3 regions of the Clostridium sp. MF28 genome follow, and region 1 is predicted to be linked to each of the others. Evidence: a T-box and tRNA genes for the amino acid it is inferred to sense, from the RefSeq annotation. Region 1 holds a T-box; the other regions hold tRNA genes.
The links. A T-box is a leader RNA that pairs with one kind of tRNA and senses whether it is charged. The one in region 1 lies ahead of AXY43_RS23885 (valine--tRNA ligase), so its partner is inferred to be a tRNA-Val.
Positions count from the first base shown of each region.

Region 1 (7,474 bases):
GACTCTAGTATTATGGGATATACAGAAGCTACGGATAAGTATTATAAAGCAGTATGCAATTGGATGGAAAGAAGACATACATGGAATATAGAGAAAGAATGGATTACTGAGTTCTCAGGTGTTGTGCCAGCACTATATACAATTGTTAGAGCGCTTACTAAAGAGGAAGATAATGTTTTAGTGATGACTCCAGTATATTATCCTTTTTATAAAGCAATTATAGATAATAATAGAAAGATAATAAAAAGTGAATTAATACTTAATGAAGATCATTATGAAATAAATTTTGAAGATTTCGAAGAGAAGGCCAAATTAGAGGATACCAAATTACTAATTTTATGTAATCCACATAATCCAGTCGGACGAGTTTGGAGTGAAGAGGAGTTAAAAAATATTGGTAGAATATGTTGTGATAATAATGTTATTGTAGTATCTGATGAAATTCATTTTGATCTAATAATGCCAGGGTTTAAACATACAGTTTTTGCAAATATATCTGAAGAATTTGCGAATAATTCAGTTATTTGTACAGCACCAAGTAAGACTTTTAACTTAGCAGGTCTTCAAGTTTCTAATATTGTTATTAAAAATAAAAAAATAAGAGATAAAGTCAGGTATGAACGTAGAAAGTCTACAGGAAATTTAGGTCTTAATATTTTTGGATATAAAGCATGTGAAATTGCTTATAATGAATGCGAGCAATGGCTTGAGGAACTTATACAGACTATAAATAAGAATAGAAAAGTTGTAGAAGACTTTTTTAGGAGTAATATTCCTGAGGTCAATATAATAAACCTAGAAGGAACTTATTTGCAATGGCTAGATTTTAGAACATTGGAGAAGGATCATAAGGTATTAGAAAAATTTATGACAACAGAAGCGATGTTTTTCTTAGATGAAGGTTATGTTTTTGGCGATGAGGGTAAAGGATTCGAGAGAATAAATTTAGCATGTCCAACAAAGGTGCTTAAAGAAGCATTGGATAGATTATTAGAAGCTGTAGAAAGGTGCTACAGATAGGCATGCTAAATATCATCCTTAAGTAATTATCTTATTTAAATTCAATAAAAATGAAACTATATTTATATGAACAATTATTTATAGAAATATAGTTTTAAAGTAATATATGATTAAATTTATCTATGTATATAGAAAAATATGTTTCTATATACATAGGAACATATATAAATATTTATAGGAATAATGCGGGTTAAATAGGATAAAACTTATAATGGTCTTGAAAAAGTATTATAAGGAAGACTATCATAGAAAAAGTACTGGAAAACTATTATTGACAAAAATTATACTATAAGATATCATAAGTGAGAGTTCAAATTTCATGATTAACACTTTAAAGTTAATCATGAAGTTTATGTGAGTTAAAGTAATAATATAATATATAAAAGCAATGAAAAAGAGGAGTAGAAATTTTTGAGCATTAAAAGGAAACTAACTCAGGAGAGTTTAGGAGTACGGTTCTTTTAGCAAGGAAACTCACTCAGACGAGCTGAGGAGTACAGTTCTTTAGCTAAATCATAGATTTAGAAAGAACTAGCAAGAACTAGGAAGAGAGAGGGAGGCGCTGAAAACCCTTATGCAAGAAATTTTGAAGGTAGCTTTTGAGCTTCTTTAGTGAAATAATAGTAGCTAAAGACGGTTTGTCTGAATCGTTATTTAAATTAAGAGTCCATTAATGCAGTAATTCTGTATATGTGGAAATAAAGGTGGTACCGCGAGCTTTCGTCCTTTTGTGATGAAGGCTCTTTTTGCGTTGAGAATCAAAATTTTATATTTGCTTCTTGGAACTTTCACAGTCTGTATTTTATATTCGCTTATTCGAAAGCCAAAAGAGACTGAATGTGAGTCGGATTTAACTTATTAAGACACAGCAATTGCAGTGCATATTCTAAAGAATATATATTCTTAGGAATAAATATTCTTTACAATATTTATTGTTTAGAATATAAAAAGTTAACAAGTTAATTGTTAGTTTAACTAAGTTTGGAGGAATTAAAATGTCAGAAGAAATAAAAAATATATCAACTACATATGATCCAAAAGAATTTGAAGATAGGATCTATAAAAATTGGGAGGAGAAGGGATACTTTACTCCAGTAATCGATAAGAATAAAAAACCATATACAATAATCATGCCACCACCAAATATAACAGGTCAACTTCACTTAGGGCATGCATTTGATGATACTCTTCAAGATATGCTTATTAGATTTAAGAGAATGCAAGGATATTGTACATTATGGTTACCTGGAGAAGACCATGCGTCAATTGCGACAGAAGTTAAAGTTGCAAATCAGTTAGCAGAACAAGGTTATGATAAAAAAGAAATGGGAAGAGAAGCATTCCTTGAAAAAGTTTGGGAATGGAGTGACAAGTATAGAGCTACAATAAGAAACCAAGTTAAAAAGCTTGGGGTATCTGCAGACTTTACAAGAGAAGCATTTACAATGGATGAAAACCTTAGTGCTGCTGTAAAACATGTATTTGTTAAGCTTTATAATGAAGGTTTGATTTATCAAGGGAATAGAATAACTAACTGGTGTACACACTGTCAAACAGCATTATCAGATGCAGAAATTGAATATGAAGAACAAGCAGGGCATTTTTGGCATATCAATTACCCATTAGCTGATGGAAGCGGGGTTATTGAAATAGCAACAACTAGACCTGAAACATTGCTTGGAGATAGTGGTGTAGCTGTAAATCCTAATGATGAAAGATATAAACACCTTATAGGTAAAACTGTAATACTTCCTCTAGTTAATAGAGAGATTCCTATAGTTGGCGATGAATATGTAGATTTAGAATTTGGAACTGGTGCAGTTAAGATGACTCCAGCTCATGATCCTAACGACTTTGAAGTTGGTAAAAGACATAACTTAGAAATCATAAGAGTAATGGATGATAAGGGAATTATCAATGAAAAAGGTGGTAAATATAAAGGTCTAGATAGATATGAAGCAAGAAAAGCTATAGTTAAGGATTTAGAAGAAGCAGGTCTCTTAGTTAAGATAAAAGATCACGCTCATAATGTTGGAACTCATGATAGGTGCGGAACTACGGTAGAACCTATAATCTCAAAACAATGGTATGTTAAGATGGAAAGTCTTGCAAAGCCAGCAGTAGAAGTAGTTAAGAATGGCAAAACTAAATTTGTTCCTGAAAGATTTGATAAGATATACTTCAACTGGATGGAAAATATCCAAGACTGGTGTATTTCAAGACAATTATGGTGGGGACATAGAATTCCAGTATATTATTGTCAAGATTGCGGAGAAATGATGGTACTTGAAGATGCTCCAAAGGCATGTACTAAATGCGGAAGCTCCAATATTAAACAAGATAATGATGTACTTGATACATGGTTCTCTTCAGCATTATGGCCATTCTCAACACTTGGCTGGCCAAACAAAACAGAAGACTTAGAATACTTCTATCCAACAAGTACATTAGTTACAGGACATGATATTATCTTCTTCTGGGTTGCAAGAATGATATTCTCAGGACTTCACTGCATGGGAGAAACTCCATTTAATACAGTTCTTATTCATGGTTTAATTAGAGATTCTCAAGGTAGAAAGATGAGTAAATCTTTAGGAAATGGTGTTGATCCACTAGAAGTAATTGAAACTTATGGTGCTGATGCCTTAAGATTTATGATAGCTACTGGTAATGCTCCAGGAAATGATATGAGATATTATCCTGAAAGAGTTGAATCATCAAGAAACTTTGCAAATAAGATTTGGAATGCTTCAAGATTTGTAATGATGAACCTTGATAAAGAAGTAATGAACAAATATAAAGACTGCAAAGAATATTCTTTAGCTGATAAGTGGATATTATCAGAAATGAATACTTTAATAAAAGAAGTAACAGAAAACATGGAAAAATATGAACTTGGAATTGCTATGCAAAAAGTTTATGACTTTATGTGGACTGAATTCTGTGATTGGTATATAGAACTTGTTAAACCTGTATTCTATGGAGATGATGAGAAAGCTAAGGGAATAGTTTACAACGTATTAAATACAGTTTTAATTACAGGATTAAAATTATTACACCCAGCTATGCCATTTATAACAGAAGAAATATTCACTCACTTAAGTGATGAGGAAACTATAACAACTTCAGCTTGGCCTGAATTTGACGAAGCTTTAGTAAATAAAGAAGCAGAAGATGATATGGCATTTGTAATTGAAGCTATAAAAGGTTTAAGAAATGTTAGAGCTGAAATGAACGTACCACCTTCAAGAAAGGCAAAAGTAATCTGCTATATAGCTGAGGATGCTAAAAAAGCATTTAACTCAGGTGTAGCATACATTGAAAAGTTAGCGTCTGCATCAGAAGTAGAATTTATTAGTGATAAGGCTAATGTTCCTGCAAATGCTGTATCTCTAGTTGTTAAAGGCGGAGAATTATTTATGCCGCTACTTGACTTAGTAGACAAAGATAAGGAATTAGACAGATTAAATAAAGAAGCAAAGAAACTAGAAGGAGAAATTGATAGAATAGATAAAAAGCTAGGAAATCAAGGTTTTGTTGCTAAAGCACCAGCAGCAGTTGTTGACGCTGAAAAAGAAAAGAGAGTTAAGTATGTTGAAATGTTAGAAGCTGTTAAAGTTAGAATTGAAGCTTTAAAATAATTTTAATGAAATTCAGTAAAAGATATTACTAAGTTCCTTGGAGCTTGGTAATATCTTTTTATTTTTTAAAAGTTTTACTCTAAAAGATAAGGGAGCTATTATAGCATATAAACAAACATGCATTAAATTATTATATAGTTAGTAAAATGAAAAAAGTTAAAAATTTTTGAAAGGTAAGGATATAATAGGAGGATTATTAATATATATAATTCTAGAATAATATATATGGAGGCGTTTGAATTTTGAAAGCGAGAAGGCATTTACTTAACTTAATTTTTTGGATATCCTTATCAATCTTATTTAATATTATTATATATTACACACGAGGTGAAACATCAGCAATAGAATACTTTGGTGGTTACATAGTAGAAATGTCGTTAAGTTTAGATAATTTATTTTTATTTCTGATGATATTTTCAAGTTTTAGAATACAGGAAGAATACCAGGAAAGGATACTTCTATATGGCGTTATAGGGGCGATGGTATTAAGGTTAATTTTCATTTTACTTGGCGTAGCTATGGTAAATAAATTTAGTTTTATATTATCTATCTTTGGAGTATTATTGCTACTTAGTGGTGCAAAAATATTTCTTAGGGAAGATGATAATATTCAATTTCATGATAATTTGGCAGTTAAGATTTTAAGAAGGACAATGCCTATAACAAATGTTTTGCATGGAAATAAATTTTTTGTTAGGCAGAATAAGATCATTTATGCTACACCTCTTTTTATAGTACTTTTAATAATAGAATTTTCAGATATTATTTTTGCAATAGATTCAATCCCAGCTATTTTTTCTATAACAACGGATACTTTCATAGTTTATACATCTAATATTTTTGCGATTTTAGGACTTAGAAGTATGTACTATATATTAGAAAAGATGAATAATATGTTCAAGTTCATGAAATATGGAGTTGGATGTATATTAATTTTTACGGGAATAAAGTTAGTAATATTGTTTTGGGAAATTGAAATTTCAGTTACAAATTCTGTGTTGATTATATTGTCTATTTTATTAGCTAGTATATTAATATCTCTATTATTAAGTGAATTTGATAAGTTTAGAAATTGGTGTAAAAGAAGATTATAGATATTATGAAAAGGGCGCAAAGGCACAATACGGAATTTAACCACAGTCGCCTTCGAGTTTCTTCTTGAAGAATTATGGAATAAATTTAATACAGAGATGTTTTTGTTTAGCTTTTAATTAGTCATTTCACTAGAATTAAGATATAATGTAAAGTAAATACATACTATTTAGATTTTGCATTTATAGAAAAACATAAAAGACAAAGAGGTAAGAAAAATGAGCATGACTTATAAAGAAGCAATGGATTATATTACAAGCGTGGGGAAGTTTGGATCTAATTATGGACTTGAAAGAACTTTTAGAATTTTAGAGTTACTTGGAAATCCTCATGAAAAACTCAAACTTATCCATATTGCAGGGACTAATGGCAAGGGATCAACTACAGCTATGATATCAAAAATATTAATTGGAATGGGATATAAAGTCGGAATGTATACATCCCCATATTTAGAAGAATTTGAAGAAAGAATTCAAATAAATGGAAGTAATATTAGCAAAAAATCATTAGTAGACTTAGTAGAAGAAATTAAATTAGTAGTTAATAAAGTAATTGAAGAAGGATATGAACATCCTACTGAGTTTGAAATCATAACTGCATTAATGTTTTTGCATTTCTATAGAGAAAAAATAGATTATGGAGTAATTGAAGTTGGTCTTGGTGGAAGATTAGATTCTACCAATGTATTAACGCCTAAGGTTAGTGTAATAACATCAGTAAGTTTAGATCATATAAATATATTGGGTGATAATTTAAAAGATATCGCAAAAGAAAAGGCCGGAATTATAAAAGAAAATATACCGGTTGTACTCTATCCTCAAAAAAAAGAGGCAGAAGAAGTAATATTAAAGATAGCGGAAGAAAAAAAATCAAAAGTATATTTTGTGAATGAACAAAATGGAAAATTGGTTGATATCAATTATGATGATTTTTATCAAAATGTAGTTGTTAAAAGTATTAAAAATATATATAAGATTAAATTTCCTTTGCTTGGAGAACATCAAATATTAAATTTGGGAGTTGCTTTAAGTGCAATAGAGGTATTATGCGAGAATGAAAAAATAGAATTAAATACAAGCTTAATTGAGAAAGCTTTACAGGAAGTTGTATGGATAGGAAGACTCGAGGTCTTAAAAAAGAAACCTACGATAGTAATTGATGGGGCACACAATATAGATGGAATTAAAGCTCTTAGAAAAAATATAGAAAAGTATTTTAAATATAATAAATTATACTTATTGCTTGGTATTTTAGCAGATAAGCAAGTAAAAGAAATGGTACAGGAAATAACACCATTAGCTGAAAAAGTTTATGCACTTACACCACATAGTGAAAGAGCTGAACTTAGTGAAAATTTGAAAGAGGAAATATTAAACTATAATTCAAATACTATTGCATTAGAAAGTTATGAGGAGGCTTTTTCTCTAGCGTTAAAAGAAGCTAAGGAAGAGGATTTAATTGTAGTTAGTGGATCATTATACATGATTGGAGATATGAGAAAAATTATAAGAAATAAATTTCCTAATAAGTAGAATTGGGGCACATATATTTTCCGAATTAGTCTAAAAGAATATAAATCAAAAGATTCCGAGGCAAGCTTCGGAATTTTGATTAAAAGGAGTAGTGAAAGTTATATGGTTAAGATAGAAATAGAAAATTACATCAATAATAAGAACTCAATCTATTATGATTTAAAAGAATTTCGTGATAGAAATCCAGAT
Region 1 covers NZ_CP014331.1:5,393,798-5,401,271, forward strand. The annotation lists gene AXY43_RS23880 (MalY/PatB family protein) at 1-1,020, shown strand, start outside; T-box leader at 1,533-1,751, shown strand; gene AXY43_RS23885 (valine--tRNA ligase) at 2,016-4,661, shown strand; gene AXY43_RS23890 (TerC/Alx family metal homeostasis membrane protein) at 4,904-5,755, shown strand; gene AXY43_RS23895 (bifunctional folylpolyglutamate synthase/dihydrofolate synthase) at 5,972-7,285, shown strand; gene AXY43_RS23900 (HIRAN domain-containing protein) at 7,388-7,474, shown strand, end outside.

Region 2 (7,474 bases), 1.5 Mb from region 1:
TGACTGGTGGGGGAGCTTTAATACATGGGTTAGATAAACTTATAGAGTTTAAGACTGGCGTAGTAGCAACTATAGCCGAGAACTCAGTTGAATGTGTTGCGAACGGTACAGGCAAAGTGCTTAATTATATAGATAAATTAGATAGTCAAGTTAATTCTCAGCAAATAGTTCTTATAGAATAGCTTTATAAATAGCAGTCATTAGTAATTTCACTATTGACTGCTATTTATTTAGTTAAATATAAAATACCTAAATTTTAGGATATTTCCAGTGACTTAAACTATAGGCATCAATAAATATTTTGGATATAATTTTAGCCATATCCATAATGAATGAGAGTCTTATGCTTCGCGAAAAAAAGAATTCAGCATTATCACTAGAGTCCACAATGCCTATAACTGATGCAATTCCTACCTCGGGAAGTTCTTTTCCGACTCCTTTACCAGGATGTATTGCATAGTCCCTTATACGAATTTCACCAATATCATCTTCGTCACCTAAGCAGGCATCAACACCAATTATTGATGCATTAGGGTGATTACTATATATTTCATTTAATCGTTCATCTATGTTCAAAGCATGAATTGGAGAAGATAAAGTTCCATAAACAGGTAAAGGAAAAAAGTTTTCTGTGAGTATAGATCCAACTAGAGGACCTAAACAATCCCCAATACATTTGTCAGTACCAATACAAACTATTATGGTGTCTTTTGATATAAATTTTTTAACTTCTAAAGCTAAATTATAATAAAATTTAGGATCAAGTTTAATATCTGGCTTGCTCAAGGGACATATACCTCCTTTATAAAATATATATATGAGTAATTAACAGAAGATAGTATAAAAAAATGTTTTTTGGAAATTAATAGTAAATAAGGAGGTGCATATGAAAAAAGTTTTAATGTATTTGGTTTTAGTTCCTACAATAATAATAAACATGTATTTTCTGTTATATTGGCAACCGCAAGATGAAAATTCTGCAAAAGAAGTTGTTGTACAAGAAACTGTTTCGTATTCGAAGCCATTATATAAAATAAATAAAGAAAAAGCGTTAAGTCAATTATCTACAGATAATAAAAAGGAACTTGAAAAAATAATAAAAAAATTATCTGCATTTGATATAGGTAAAATAAAAGAATATTATGAAGATACGAATGATAATGAAAGCCTAATAGAAATATTTAAAATCTTAAAAAGGAGATTAACAACAGAAGATTATAAGAAAATTCAAGAAATATCATCTTCTTTTTTAGATATACAAGAGATTAACAAAAGAATAAAAAATAATTAGGATTAACATATTAAATGAGAGCATATTGTAGAAATAGAGAGTAATATGAATTTAAATTATTTATATGGGTGTATATTGGAGTTGAAATAAAATCGCTTTACCGATATACTAATCATTGTTGACCGGCAAATGAGGCAACAAGGTATAAAAAATAAATATGGAGGAATTCCCGAGTGGCCAAAGGGGGCAGACTGTAAATCTGTTACGTTTCGTTTCGATGGTTCGAATCCATCTTCCTCCACCAATTTATAATGGGCGCATAGCTCAGCTGGGAGAGCACCTGCCTTACAAGCAGGGGGTCACAGGTTCGAGCCCTGTTGTGCCCACCATTATAAAATTACTAATCTAATATATATGCTGGCATGGCTCAACGGTAGAGCAGCTGACTTGTAATCAGCAGGTTGTAGGTTCGATTCCTATTGCCAGCTCCAATAAAATAATATGGAGGAATTCCCGAGTGGCCAAAGGGGGCAGACTGTAAATCTGTTACGTTTCGTTTCGATGGTTCGAATCCATCTTCCTCCACCAATTTATAATGGGCGCATAGCTCAGCTGGGAGAGCACCTGCCTTACAAGCAGGGGGTCACAGGTTCGAGCCCTGTTGTGCCCACCATTATAAAATTACTAAATCTAATAATTATATGCTGGCATGGCTCAACGGTAGAGCAGCTGACTTGTAATCAGCAGGTTGTAGGTTCGATTCCTATTGCCAGCTCCAATAAAATAATATGGAGGAATTCCCGAGTGGCCAAAGGGGGCAGACTGTAAATCTGTTACGTTTCGTTTCGATGGTTCGAATCCATCTTCCTCCACCAAAAAGAATAAACTTAAGTTTATTCTTTTTTATTTTTTATCTTATATAAAAATTGATTGATAATATTGACTAATTATACAGCATATGATAAAATACTTTTGAAAATTGAATTATGTTACTCTTATCAAGAGAGGTGGAGGGAAAGGGCCCTGTGAAACCCGGCAACCTGTATTATATAAGGTGCCAATTCCTGTAGAGTTTTCTACAAGATAAGAAAATGATTGCTAAATTGCGCTCTTCTTATCGAAGAGCTTTTTTATTTTTTTAAGTTTGCGCATGCTTAAATTATACAAAGAAACAATTAATAAAATAGTTTGACTATTATTTATTGTATTTAAATAAGGTGAAGTTTTTATAAACGATTATTATTCTATAAAGCTATGTATAGTTTTTAATAAAATAATTTTATTCGTGAAGATAGTTATAATATTTAAATCTAAGGAGAGAAAAGATATGAGAAGATTATTTACTTCAGAATCAGTTACAGAAGGACATCCTGATAAAATGTGTGACCAAATTTCAGATGCTATACTAGATGCTATTCTATCTAAAGATCCAATGGCTAGAGTTGCTTGTGAAACTTGCACAACAACAGGTATGGTTATGGTAATGGGAGAGATAACAACAAATTGTTATGTTGACATTCCTAAGGTAGTTAGAGAAACAGTAAGAGAAATTGGATATGATAGAGCAAAATTTGGATTTGACTGTGATACATGTTCAGTTCTTACATCGATAGATGAACAATCTGCAGATATAGCTATGGGAGTAGATGAAGCATTTGAGTCAAAGAAAGGTGAAAAAGATGAAGTTGAAGCAGTTGGTGCTGGAGACCAAGGAATGATGTTCGGTTTTGCAACTAATGAAACTGAAGATTTTATGCCGCTTCCAGTATATATGGCTCATAAATTATCAAGAAGACTTACAGAGGTAAGAAAGAATGGTACATTAAGTTACTTAAGACCAGATGGTAAAACTCAAGTAACAGTTGAATATGAAGATAATGTGCCAAAGAGAATTGATACTATAGTTATATCAACACAACATGATGAGAAGGTTACTTTAGAGCAAATTCAGGAAGACCTTAAGAAGTTTGTTATAGAGGCTGTTGTACCAGCAGAATTATTGGACAGTGAGACAAGATATTTCATAAATCCAACTGGAAGATTCGTTGTTGGAGGACCTCAAGGGGATTCAGGATTAACAGGTAGAAAGATAATAGTTGATACTTATGGTGGATATGGCAGACATGGCGGCGGAGCTTTCTCAGGTAAAGATCCAACTAAAGTTGATAGATCAGCTGCATATGCTGCAAGATGGGTTGCTAAGAATTTAGTTGCAGCTGGTGCTGCAGATAAGCTAGAAATTCAATTAGCATATGCAATTGGTGTTGCAAAGCCAGTTTCAATTGAAGTTGAAACATTTGGGACAGGAAAAGTAGATGAAGATAAGATTGTTGAAGTAGTAGAGAAGGTATTTGATTTAAGACCAGGAGCTATAATCAGAGATCTTGACTTAAGAAGACCTATCTATAAGCAAACTGCTGCATATGGACATTTTGGAAGAAATGATCTTAACTTACCATGGGAACAACTAAATAAAGTAGATGAAATAAGAAAAAATCTATAGCATAATTCTTAAGTGAATTTTTATTATCAATATATATAATAGAAGTTTTTGTAGAATGGTAAAAAGTCGTCTTAAATCTAGACGGCTTTTTATTATGGAGAAATTTATAATTATATATTTGAATAGTATATATAGAAATTTAATAGATTGAGTGCTCAACTAAGATTAAAATTTATAACTTTAATTGCAAAACAGATAAGCATTTAAAAGCACTTAAAATCTGAGCACTTTAGAATTTATTAAATATTTATAGTTTTATTTTGTATACTCCATTTAAAAGTTATTTTATGTAGGGAAGAATAAGAAAAGATTATGAGTTATAAGTGATTAGTTTTAAATTGGTATAAATATTTATGATATAATTATAAGAAAAAATCAAAGTTAAATTTGACGCTAAATTTTAATTTTAGAAAGTTTAAGGTAAATATATAAAGATTTGGAGAGATTCTATATGGAAGTTCTAAATGGATTTGTTGAGAATATTGTTTTTAAAAGTGAAGATACTGGTTATGTAGTTTGTAGAATTAGAAACGAAAAGACATTAATTAGTGCTGTAGGAACAGTTCCTTTCTTGAGAGAAGGACAAAATGTAAAGTTAACAGGATACTGGACAGTACACAAACAATTTGGTAATCAATTTAATATTCAGGATTATGAAGAACTTCTTCCAAATTCATTAGATGGCATAGAAAAATATTTAAGTGCAGGAATAATACATGGAATTGGACCAGTTACGGCTAAGAAAATAATAGAGAGATTTGGTGAAGAAACTCTAGACATAATGGAAAACCATATTGAGAGGCTTATGGAGATAGAGGGTATAGGGGAAAAGAAATTTCAAATAATATATGAATCCTATATAGAGCAACAAGGTTTAAAAGATATAATCTTATATTTTCATAAACATGGAGTCACTAATAATCAGTGTGTAAAAATATATAAGAAATTTGGTCCAAATGCGAGGCAGATAGTATCTGATAATCCATATATATTATGCGATGAAATATCAGGAATTGGGTTTAAAACAGCTGACAGAATTGCTATGAGCATTGGCATTGAAAAGAATTCAGAGTTTAGAATTCAAAGTGGCATTAAATATGTTATGAATCAATTTTGCTCTGCAGGAAACACATTTATGCCTAAAAATAATATAATAGAAGAATGCGAAAATAATTTGTTAATATCTAAGGAATTAATTGAAAAAAATATATATGACATGGCTGCGCAACAAAAAATTATTGTTGAAAACATAAACGGTACTGAAGTCGGATTTTTGCTTCAATATTATTATTGCGAGCTAGGTGTTACTAGTAAAATAATAACTTTAGGTTTGCAGCAAATTCAGACTATAAACTCGGATGTTGATTTCGAAATTAACGTTTTTGAAAAGGAACAAAATATAAAATTTGCAGAATCACAAAGAGAAGCAATTATTGGCGCATTTAATAATGGTATAGAAATAATTACCGGTGGGCCAGGAACAGGGAAGACTACAATTATAAAGGCAATAATACATATATATGAGAATAATGGAATGAAAGTAATACTTGGGGCACCAACAGGAAGAGCTGCAAAGAGGATGACTGAATCAACAGGGAGAGAAGCTAAAACAATACATAGACTATTAGAAATGGGAATTTCTGAGGATGATGAATCAGTATTTGAAAAAGGAGAATCATCGCCTCTAGATTGTGATGTAATAATAATTGATGAGGCGTCTATGATTGACATTATCTTAATGCAGAATCTACTAAAAGCAATTAATTTAGGAACTAGGTTGATAATTGTGGGAGATGTTGATCAATTACCTTCTGTTGGACCAGGAAATGTGCTAAAAGATCTTATAGAAAGCGATTATATAAAGGTGGTAAGATTAAAAGAGATATTTAGGCAAGGATCAGAAAGTTTAATTGTAGTAAATGCTCATAGAATAAATGAGGGACAGATGCCTTTGCTAAATCAAAAAGATAGAGATTTTTTCTTTATTAGCGAAGATAATCAAGAAAGAATTGCAAATACTATAATGGATCTAATAAATAGAAGACTCCCTAAGTTTAATAAGTCTTGGAATAAACTGAAGGATATGCAGGTTTTAACTCCTATGAGAAAAGGTGTGCTTGGAGTCACAAATTTAAATACGAAGCTTCAAGAAATGTTTAATGCATCATCAAAAGATAAAAAGGAAAAGACTTCTCGAGATATAATTTTCAGAGAAGGTGATAAGGTAATGCAAACAAAAAACAATTATACATTAAAGTGGATTAGGGTTAGTGGTTATGGCGAAAATGAAGGAGTGGGAGTTTTTAATGGTGATCTGGGATTCATAGAAAGCATCGATGAAGAAAGAAAAACACTCACAATCATATTTGATGAAGAAAGAAAAGTTATATATGATTTTAATTTTTTAGATGAGTTGGATTTGGCTTATGCTACTACAATACATAAAAGCCAAGGAAGTGAATTTAAGGTTGTAATAATTCCGGTATTTATGGGATCGCCATTTCTTATGAATCGTAATTTGCTTTATACAGGTATTACGAGGGCAAAACAATTAGTAGTAGTTGTTGGGTTTCAAAAAGCATTAATGTATATGATTAATAATACAAATAGTATAGAAAGATACTCATCTTTGAGATATAGAATAAGAGAGATAATAACCAAAGATGAATTCGAAGAATAAGGGAAAGGAGATAGGTGTATGAGGAATTTATGTAAAGTAACTTTAGAAGATTTAAAGTATGCATTTGATAAGATAGATTATTGGTATAAGAAAAATATCAAATTTTTAACAGTAATAACAGTTCCATTTAATACATCGTGTGTTTTTTCAAAGATAATAAGTAAAGTTTCACAAAATAATGGGAGGGTCTTATATGTATGGGGAAAAGAAGGTGAAAACAAAGAATTAGTAAATATAACAAGAGAAATGTATTCTGATATAACTCATTCGTATATTGTAAAAGAAATTTCAAATGCTAAACTTACTTTTACGCACTACAATAACTTAATGAAGATTAAGCAGAACTATGATTTGGTTATTTTTGATGATATAACATACTTCTCCAATCTAAGTAATGTAAATATAAGAGAGATGTTAGAAATGTGTTCAAACATAGGAGAAAGAGTTTTGCTATATAGCATAGAAAAGACGACTTTAGTAGGCGAAAAGTTCGAACTTGCAGCATATAATTATAAAAAACCGTTTGTGGAGCCTAGGGTATTAACTACACGAATAGATTTGAATTCAGATATTCCATTTTCTCTATATGACTATCTTAAATGGTTCAGGGAAAATAGCCATAAGGTGGCTATTTATGTACCCAATAAAGAGAAGCTTGACATAGTATATGATTATTTTTGTAATAAACTAAAACTTTCAAATGTAAAAGTAATAAAAGTTTCAGGAAATGATGATATAAAAAAGAGTGAAAAAGTATCAAAATACAAGGATAAGGCAATATTTATAATAACTAATAAAATAGAGGAGTTACTTGAATATTGCTATATGGATGATGCAGTAGTACTTTTTGCTGATAATGAAAGATATACTTATAAAAAGCTTTTGTATATATGTGGACAAATAAGAAATGTAAATCTAAAATTACCAGAGGTTCTTTTGGTATCAAACGATATATCAGAAGATATTGAGAAGGCAAAGAATATGGCAAGAGATTTCAATAAAAAGGTATGGGAAAAGCGTTTAATAGAATTATAAAAAGTATATTAGAAGGATTAATTGA
Region 2 covers NZ_CP014331.1:3,920,973-3,928,446, forward strand. The annotation lists gene AXY43_RS17245 (rod shape-determining protein) at 1-182, shown strand, start outside; gene yyaC (spore protease YyaC) at 250-786, opposite strand; gene AXY43_RS17255 (hypothetical protein) at 887-1,291, shown strand; tRNA gene AXY43_RS17260 (tRNA-Tyr) at 1,451-1,535, shown strand; tRNA gene AXY43_RS17265 (tRNA-Val) at 1,545-1,620, shown strand; tRNA gene AXY43_RS17270 (tRNA-Thr) at 1,648-1,722, shown strand; tRNA gene AXY43_RS17275 (tRNA-Tyr) at 1,735-1,819, shown strand; tRNA gene AXY43_RS17280 (tRNA-Val) at 1,829-1,904, shown strand; tRNA gene AXY43_RS17285 (tRNA-Thr) at 1,935-2,009, shown strand; tRNA gene AXY43_RS17290 (tRNA-Tyr) at 2,022-2,106, shown strand; SAM riboswitch class I at 2,224-2,321, shown strand; gene metK (methionine adenosyltransferase) at 2,559-3,734, shown strand; gene recD2 (SF1B family DNA helicase RecD2) at 4,186-6,414, shown strand; gene AXY43_RS17305 (hypothetical protein) at 6,433-7,449, shown strand; gene AXY43_RS17310 (ComF family protein) at 7,422-7,474, shown strand, end outside.
Region 2: it has a tRNA-Val gene. The T-box ahead of AXY43_RS23885 (valine--tRNA ligase) is inferred to sense a tRNA for this amino acid. The anticodon was not compared.

Region 3 (7,474 bases), 2.1 Mb from region 1:
TGAGATATATAATACTGATAACCTTGTTAAATTAAGAATTAAGAGTGTTGAAATATGGAAGCTTCCTACGGTAAAAAAGAATACTCCCTTAAAATCTTATATTTTGAAAGAATTTTAGTTTAAGCGTTCTTACTATCATAATAAATCGCCTGTTAAACAATCCAATTAGTTTATGTTTTTAGGACTGTATTGAATTTTTATATTCAGTACAGTCTTTTTTTATATTTTTTAAAATCACTCTAAATCTATAGTTATATTTTCCTTGAAAGTAAAATTAATTTAAAAATAATCTCTTAATTTCGAATTTTCTAAAAATATTTTTTTGTAGTCGTTTTCCGAACTTTCATTTATTTTAAAGATTTTGTAAAATAATATTATTATTAGAAATGTAGGAGGATTCACTATGAATATTCAGCCACTATTTAAAGTACAAAAAAAATACAATGATAGTTTATCTATAAATGAAGAGCTAGACTCCCACAAATTGCGAGTACGCAAAAACCTAGAATTTGAAATCTCTCTTGGTGCATTAGCTAGTGAAACTAATTGTTTTAGCTACTTACTAAAAAAATCTAGACCTGTTAACATCAGTGCTATATTCGATAAATATATAACTTGTATTTCTCAAGTCTTAACACTAGGTATTGATCATAAATATACAGATTTAATTGCAGTATCTATGGCACCTAATGACTATTGTTTAAGTGATCAGTTTCTAAACCTATATATTGACATAAATGATTTAATTGCTTTCCCATCTATAGATCACTACTTAACTTTATTTGAAGACCTATTAAGTCTAGGATTGACATTAGGTTTTTCAGAATCTCAAATACAAAATCAATTTATTAAGGATTTAGACAACTTGGTTATACTTTAATTAATGCATTCATGCTAATTACATAACACCATTTTTATTTTTTATAATATTTAATATTCTTAGGGGAATAATAATTCTGAGGTGATGTTATGTTTGGAATAATATGTGCAATAATTTCTGGAATTGCTATGAGTATTCAAGGTGTATTTAATACCAGACTAGGTGAGAAAATCGGAGTATGGGAAACTACATTATTAGTTCAGATAATTGCCCTTGTCTTAAGCCTTATCATTTTTTTATTTTTAGGTGATGGTAATTATTCTAATTTGAAGGATTCCAACAAGCTTTATTTATTAGGTGGCGCACTAGGGGTTGTTATAACCTTTACCGTAATAAAAAGTGTTAGCTCAATGGGACCTACCTTCGGTATTGGTATTATATTAATATCCCAATTACTTGCTGCTGCACTTATAGATGCCTTTGGGTTATTTGGCAGTGAACGACTTAGATTTTCATTAAATCATTTTTTAGGTATTGCTATTATGATTGCTGGTATTGTAATATTTAAGTGGAATCATTAGGAGAGGACGGAGAGGACTTGAATCTTTTTTCTAACATTAATTTTTTATTCCATTTAACAATTAACAATATAAAAGAATATGTAAAAAAAAGCGCTGAAATAAAATCTGATAAAATTATGAAAAATTCAATTAATTGGTTTGGTCATGCTACCACAATTATTAATCTATCAAATAAAATTATTATAACTGACCCTGTATTTTCCAATTCCTTAGGATATTTTAAGAGACTTGTAAAAAAACCAGTATACATAAATGATTTAAAAGTAGACTATATACTACTATCACATGGACATATGGATCATTTAAATTTTTCATCTCTAAAAAAATTAAATAAAGATGCTGTCTTTATTGTTCCAAAAGGATATACTCGTATTGCTAGACTGCTTGGTTTTAAAAATGTATTTTTATTACATCCTGGAGATGTATATAGAGATGACTTTATAAAAATTACTGCTTACCAAGCTAATCATGATGGGAGACGCTTCTATTTTGGACATGATGATGAAAGTATTTCATATTTAATCGAAAGAGAAAATAAAAGCGTGTTCTTCGCAGGCGATACAGCTCTCACCAATAATTTTAAGAATATATCCTGTGATGTTGCATTAATGCCTGTAGGTTGTTATAAACCTGATAGATTTTCGTATATGCATTGTACGCCAGAACAGAGTTATGAAATGTTTAAAATGATGTCTTGCCCTACAATGATACCAATTCATTATAAAACTTTTAAAATTTCATTAGAGAATTTTCAGGAAACTGAAGAATCATTATTAAATTTAAATGATAAAGCTATAAAAATTATAGACATAGGGGAGACCTACAGTTTTTAAATGGTAGATTGATTATTATTTTTATTCAAGTTTCATACTTGTATTTATTTTTAATAATCAATCTACTATTTAATTTTTGCTATACAATATTTATTCAATAGATGAAGAAATATTGTATAGCAAAAATTTTTTTAATCCTTCATTTTTTATTAACAATAAAATTCTTTTTCATATAATATATTGAAGTAATAATATTTTGGAGAAATATATGTTTTCATCTAAAAGTAAGCTAGACCATAATCTAAAAGATTATATATCAAAAAATGCTTATAAAAGTTATAGAATACTTATACAATATAAAGACTTTCAATCCTCAATAGTAAAAAAAATCAGTTCATATAAAGGTACTGTACATCACATTATTGAATCCTCTAATATTATAAGTGCCGAACTAAATTCAAGAGGCATAGATAGAATTTCTGAATATCCTGAAATAAAAAAAATTTACTTGGATGAATACCTGTTTTTGTGCGGAATGAGCGTGACTACTGCAAATAAAATCCACTTTTCGGAAAAGTTTAGTTTATCTGGTGCAGGAGTAGGAATAGGACTTGTAGATAGCGGAATATTTCCTCATCAAGACCTAACTTCCCCTAGCACTAAAATAGAGTTATTTGAAGATTTAATTAATAACTTTCGCTATCCTTATGATGATAATGGACATGGTACCTCCATGGCCGGAATTTTGTGTAGTAGTGGTATCTCATCAAATAACATGTATAAAGGAATTTGTAATAAAAGTAAGCTATTCTGTTACAAGGCATTTGATAAACTCGGTAAAGGATTTGCTTCGGATATATTATATTCTATAGAAAGTTTATCTAATATATCTAAAGAAAATAACATAAAGGTATTATGTTTGCCTTTTGAACTTTTAACTCATAATACATTCATTATCTCTTGCTTTGATTTGACATTTAAGTATGCTATATCAAAAGGATTAATTCCGATAGTTCCTAGCGGAAGTAACCTGAGTGAAAAAAATTCTATTATGGGAATTGCTACGCTACCAAGCTGCATCACTATAGGTGGTCTAAATTCAACTACCTCCATAATGAAGCCTTATACTTATTCTTCTGCAGGACCATATGGTAAATTATTAAAACCTGATCTATCTGCTGCATGCGTTAGTGTTATATCTTTAAATTCTGATAATAACTATATTTCAGAAAAAAACGGAATTAAGGTTTACCCAAATAAACTTGAAGTACCATATAAAACTTTTACAGGCTCATCTATTGCTACAGCCTATATTAGCGGATTATGTGCGTTATTATGTGAGAAAAATCCATCAATAACTTTCAAAGATATGATTTCCTTATTAAAGGTTGCATGTGATCCTATTGATGAGATATCCAATCAAATTCAAGGTGAAGGTATTGTAAATATAAATAAACTCATCATATGATTATTTATTTTAATGAATATTATCCATATTTAGAAGCATGCATTTGTTTTATTAAATTAGTTAATTTCTTATAAAGACAAATGCGTGCTCTTTATATTCTCTCAAATCTTATATAAAAGTAATTAATCCCAAGTATTAGTTGATTAATATTTCGCTTTATTAAGGTGATAATATGCTATAATTATTTTACATACATTAGGTTATTATATAACTTACATTATAAACGATTATGCTAATCTAATATTATTAGATAGAGTTTTGTTTTTATAATATATATTAAAAACTTTGAAAGGTAGGTAGTAAACGGAATGAGCACATTTATGTTAAAGAATAGATCTCTAGGGTTCACTCCTGTTAACAATGTATTTATAGAAAAATACATGCCACAGGCTAGAGGCGAATTTGTAAAAGTTTATTTATTGATGCTAAAGTATACTATTTCAGGTGAATTAGGCGTTAGCTCATCAATACTAGCTTCCTCGCTTAATTTGTTAGAATCAGACATTATGAATGCATTTAATTATTGGAATGATCAAGGAGCTATAAAGCTAACTCAGATAGATAAGATGGGTAATTTTAATGTAGAATTCGTAGATTTAGTTGAAGAACCCTCCAAATCTACTAAACAAATTGACTTATTAGAAGCTTTGGATAGTACAAATACTAAAGATATGCTAAAGGATATTGAAACTCTTCTAGCTAGACCTCTATCGCCAAACGAAATGTCACTTTACTTAAATTGGCAAAAGGAATTCGGTTTTTCATCTGAATTAATTCTGATTTTAATGGAATACTGTATATCAAAGGGAAAAAGCGATTCTAGATATATAGAAAAGGTTGCTATAGCTTGGCATGATCAAAAAATAACTACTATCGAGCAAGCTCAGAACTTAATAAAAAAAGCAGAGGATAAGTGGATTAATATAAGAAAAATTCTCACTTACTTAGGTATAAATAATACAGACATAATGAAACCACAACAGGATTTAATAGAAAAATGGCTTCTTATTTATAAGTATTCAAACGAAATTATATTTAAAGCTTGTGATGTATGCTTTGAAAGATTGAATAGGGCGGATTTCAAGTATATCGATGGAATCTTAAGTAATTGGAATAAAAATAATATTAGAACTTTGGAAGATATAGCTCTTAAAGATAATAAAAATCCAAAAAATAATAAGTATCAAAAAACTTATACTACTAATAATAATGATAAATCATCTCTCAAATTTAATAACTTTGAGGCTCGAGAGTATGACTATGATTCATTAGAAAAAAAACTTTTAGGATGGGATAGCGATGATTAAAGGTTATCAAACAGAAATTTTAAAAATATATGATAAACTTAGAGAAGATGAAGCTAGAAATTTGAAATTTAGGAAAGAAGAAATATCAAAGAAATATCCTGAGATTATTGAATTGGATAATAAAATTCAACGATTATCTTTAAAAATGGCAGTATCAATTCTCAAATCTAAAGATAGTGAAAAGACAATAGATGATTATAAGGAAAATATAACAGATTTAAGAATAAAAAAGTGCGAAATGTTAGTTGAAAGAGGTTATGATCCTGAATATTTAAATTTGCGATATCAATGCAATAAATGTAAGGATACAGGCTTTATAGGCAATATAAAATGTACTTGCTATAAACAAAGGTTGATTAAGTTATACTATAAAAATTCAGAATTAGAAAATACCACATCGTATAATAACTTTGATAATTTTGATTTAAATTTGTTTTCAAGTCATAAACTTGGAGATGAAAAATATTCTCCTAAAAAAAACATGGAGAATAATTTAGAATATATATTAAAAGACTATCTTCCTAGCTTTTCAGAAATATCAACAAATTTATTATTTTTCGGAAATCCAGGTAGTGGTAAAACATATTTATCATATTGTATTGCCAAAGCTGTGTTAGATATGGGATTCTTAGTAATTTATAAAACCTCTGATGAGTTAATTAAGAATTTAAGGGAAATAAGATTCAATAATGACTCAGGTTTAGAATCACTATTACTAGAATGTGACTTACTAATTATAGATGATTTAGGCGCAGAACACCTCAATGAATTTTCAGTAACTGAATTATTTAATATAATTAACAAGAGAATTCTTGCTAATAAGAAAATGCTTATCTCAACCAATTTAACTTTGCCAGGAATAACTAAGCAGTATAGCGAGCGAATCGCTTCTAGACTAATTGGAGAATTTAAGCTCTGCAAATTTTATTCTGAAGATATAAGGATTAAGAAAAATTTAGAAAAAAATAGATAATCTAAATAAACTAAACTCTAATATGATATTTATTCTCTTAATGACTATCATATTAGAGTTTTCATTTTTACTACAAATTGATATTATAAATCATATTTATTTGAAAAATCTGTTTCGCAAACTATGTTATTCTGTGTTAACATCTTATTTATATTTAAATTCCCTTTAATAACTTGTTCTTATAATACTTTCAAAATTTACCCACAGATCTGACTTGATTATAATTTTTTAAACAATAAAAAAAGAACAAGTTCTAGTCTATAAGAACTTGTTCTTTGATGGCGACTCAGAAGGGGCTCGAACCCTCGACCTCCGGCGTGACAGGCCGGCACTCTAACCAACTGAGCTACTGAGCCATCTTATGGTGGGCACAACAGGGCTCGAACCTGTGACCCCCTGCTTGTAAGGCAGGTGCTCTCCCAGCTGAGCTATGCGCCCATAAGATAGATAAAATGGTGACTCCTAGGGGAATCGAACCCCTGTTACCACCGTGAAAGGGTGGTGTCTTAACCGCTTGACCAAGGAGCCATATTAAGTTTTGTTATGTTTATTTAAAATGGAGCTGGCAATAGGAATCGAACCTACAACCTGCTGATTACAAGTCAGCTGCTCTACCGTTGAGCCATGCCAGCATATTTTAAATGGCGACTCAGAAGGGGCTCGAACCCTCGACCTCCGGCGTGACAGGCCGGCACTCTAACCAACTGAGCTACTGAGCCATCTTATGGTGGGCACAACAGGACTCGAACCTGTGACCCCCTGCTTGTAAGGCAGGTGCTCTCCCAGCTGAGCTATGCGCCCATAAGATAGATAAAATGGTGACTCCTAGGGGAATCGAACCCCTGTTACCACCGTGAAAGGGTGGTGTCTTAACCGCTTGACCAAGGAGCCATATTAAGTTTTGTTATGTTTATTTAAAATGGAGCTGGCAATAGGAATCGAACCTACAACCTGCTGATTACAAGTCAGCTGCTCTACCGTTGAGCCATGCCAGCATATTTTAAATGGCGACTCAGAAGGGGCTCGAACCCTCGACCTCCGGCGTGACAGGCCGGCACTCTAACCAACTGAGCTACTGAGCCATCTTATGGTGGGCACAACAGGGCTCGAACCTGTGACCCCCTGCTTGTAAGGCAGGTGCTCTCCCAGCTGAGCTATGCGCCCATAAGATAGATATAAATGGTGACTCCTAGGGGAATCGAACCCCTGTTACCACCGTGAAAGGGTGGTGTCTTAACCGCTTGACCAAGGAGCCATGCTATATTGTCTTTCGCTTAAATGTCTTAACTAGATGTCCTTGAGTTATTCAAGCTGCTGACCACATAGACTATAATACCCAAAATTAGATTCCCTGTCAACACATTTTTTCATTTTTTTTATTTTTATATTATTTATTTTTAATAAAGTGGCATTATATCTACATTTCAGAGGTTCCTTAAATATAATCTCTAGCCTCCTTCAGACTAGATAAAAGATCTTTTTTTAAATTAATTTGCTCTTCAATATTTTTTATTTCACCACAACATATTTCTAAAAAATCTTCTTTATCTAT
Region 3 covers NZ_CP014331.1:3,301,134-3,308,607, forward strand. The annotation lists gene AXY43_RS14105 (hypothetical protein) at 1-118, shown strand, start outside; gene AXY43_RS14110 (dUTP diphosphatase) at 404-880, shown strand; gene AXY43_RS14115 (DMT family transporter) at 970-1,401, shown strand; gene AXY43_RS14120 (MBL fold metallo-hydrolase) at 1,419-2,234, shown strand; gene AXY43_RS14125 (S8 family serine peptidase) at 2,443-3,642, shown strand; gene AXY43_RS14130 (DnaD domain protein) at 3,951-4,949, shown strand; gene AXY43_RS14135 (ATP-binding protein) at 4,942-5,922, shown strand; tRNA gene AXY43_RS14140 (tRNA-Asp) at 6,202-6,278, opposite strand; tRNA gene AXY43_RS14145 (tRNA-Val) at 6,285-6,360, opposite strand; tRNA gene AXY43_RS14150 (tRNA-Glu) at 6,376-6,450, opposite strand; tRNA gene AXY43_RS14155 (tRNA-Thr) at 6,480-6,554, opposite strand; tRNA gene AXY43_RS14160 (tRNA-Asp) at 6,565-6,641, opposite strand; tRNA gene AXY43_RS14165 (tRNA-Val) at 6,648-6,723, opposite strand; tRNA gene AXY43_RS14170 (tRNA-Glu) at 6,739-6,813, opposite strand; tRNA gene AXY43_RS14175 (tRNA-Thr) at 6,843-6,917, opposite strand; tRNA gene AXY43_RS14180 (tRNA-Asp) at 6,928-7,004, opposite strand; tRNA gene AXY43_RS14185 (tRNA-Val) at 7,011-7,086, opposite strand; tRNA gene AXY43_RS14190 (tRNA-Glu) at 7,103-7,177, opposite strand.
Region 3: it has a tRNA-Val gene. The T-box ahead of AXY43_RS23885 (valine--tRNA ligase) is inferred to sense a tRNA for this amino acid. The anticodon was not compared.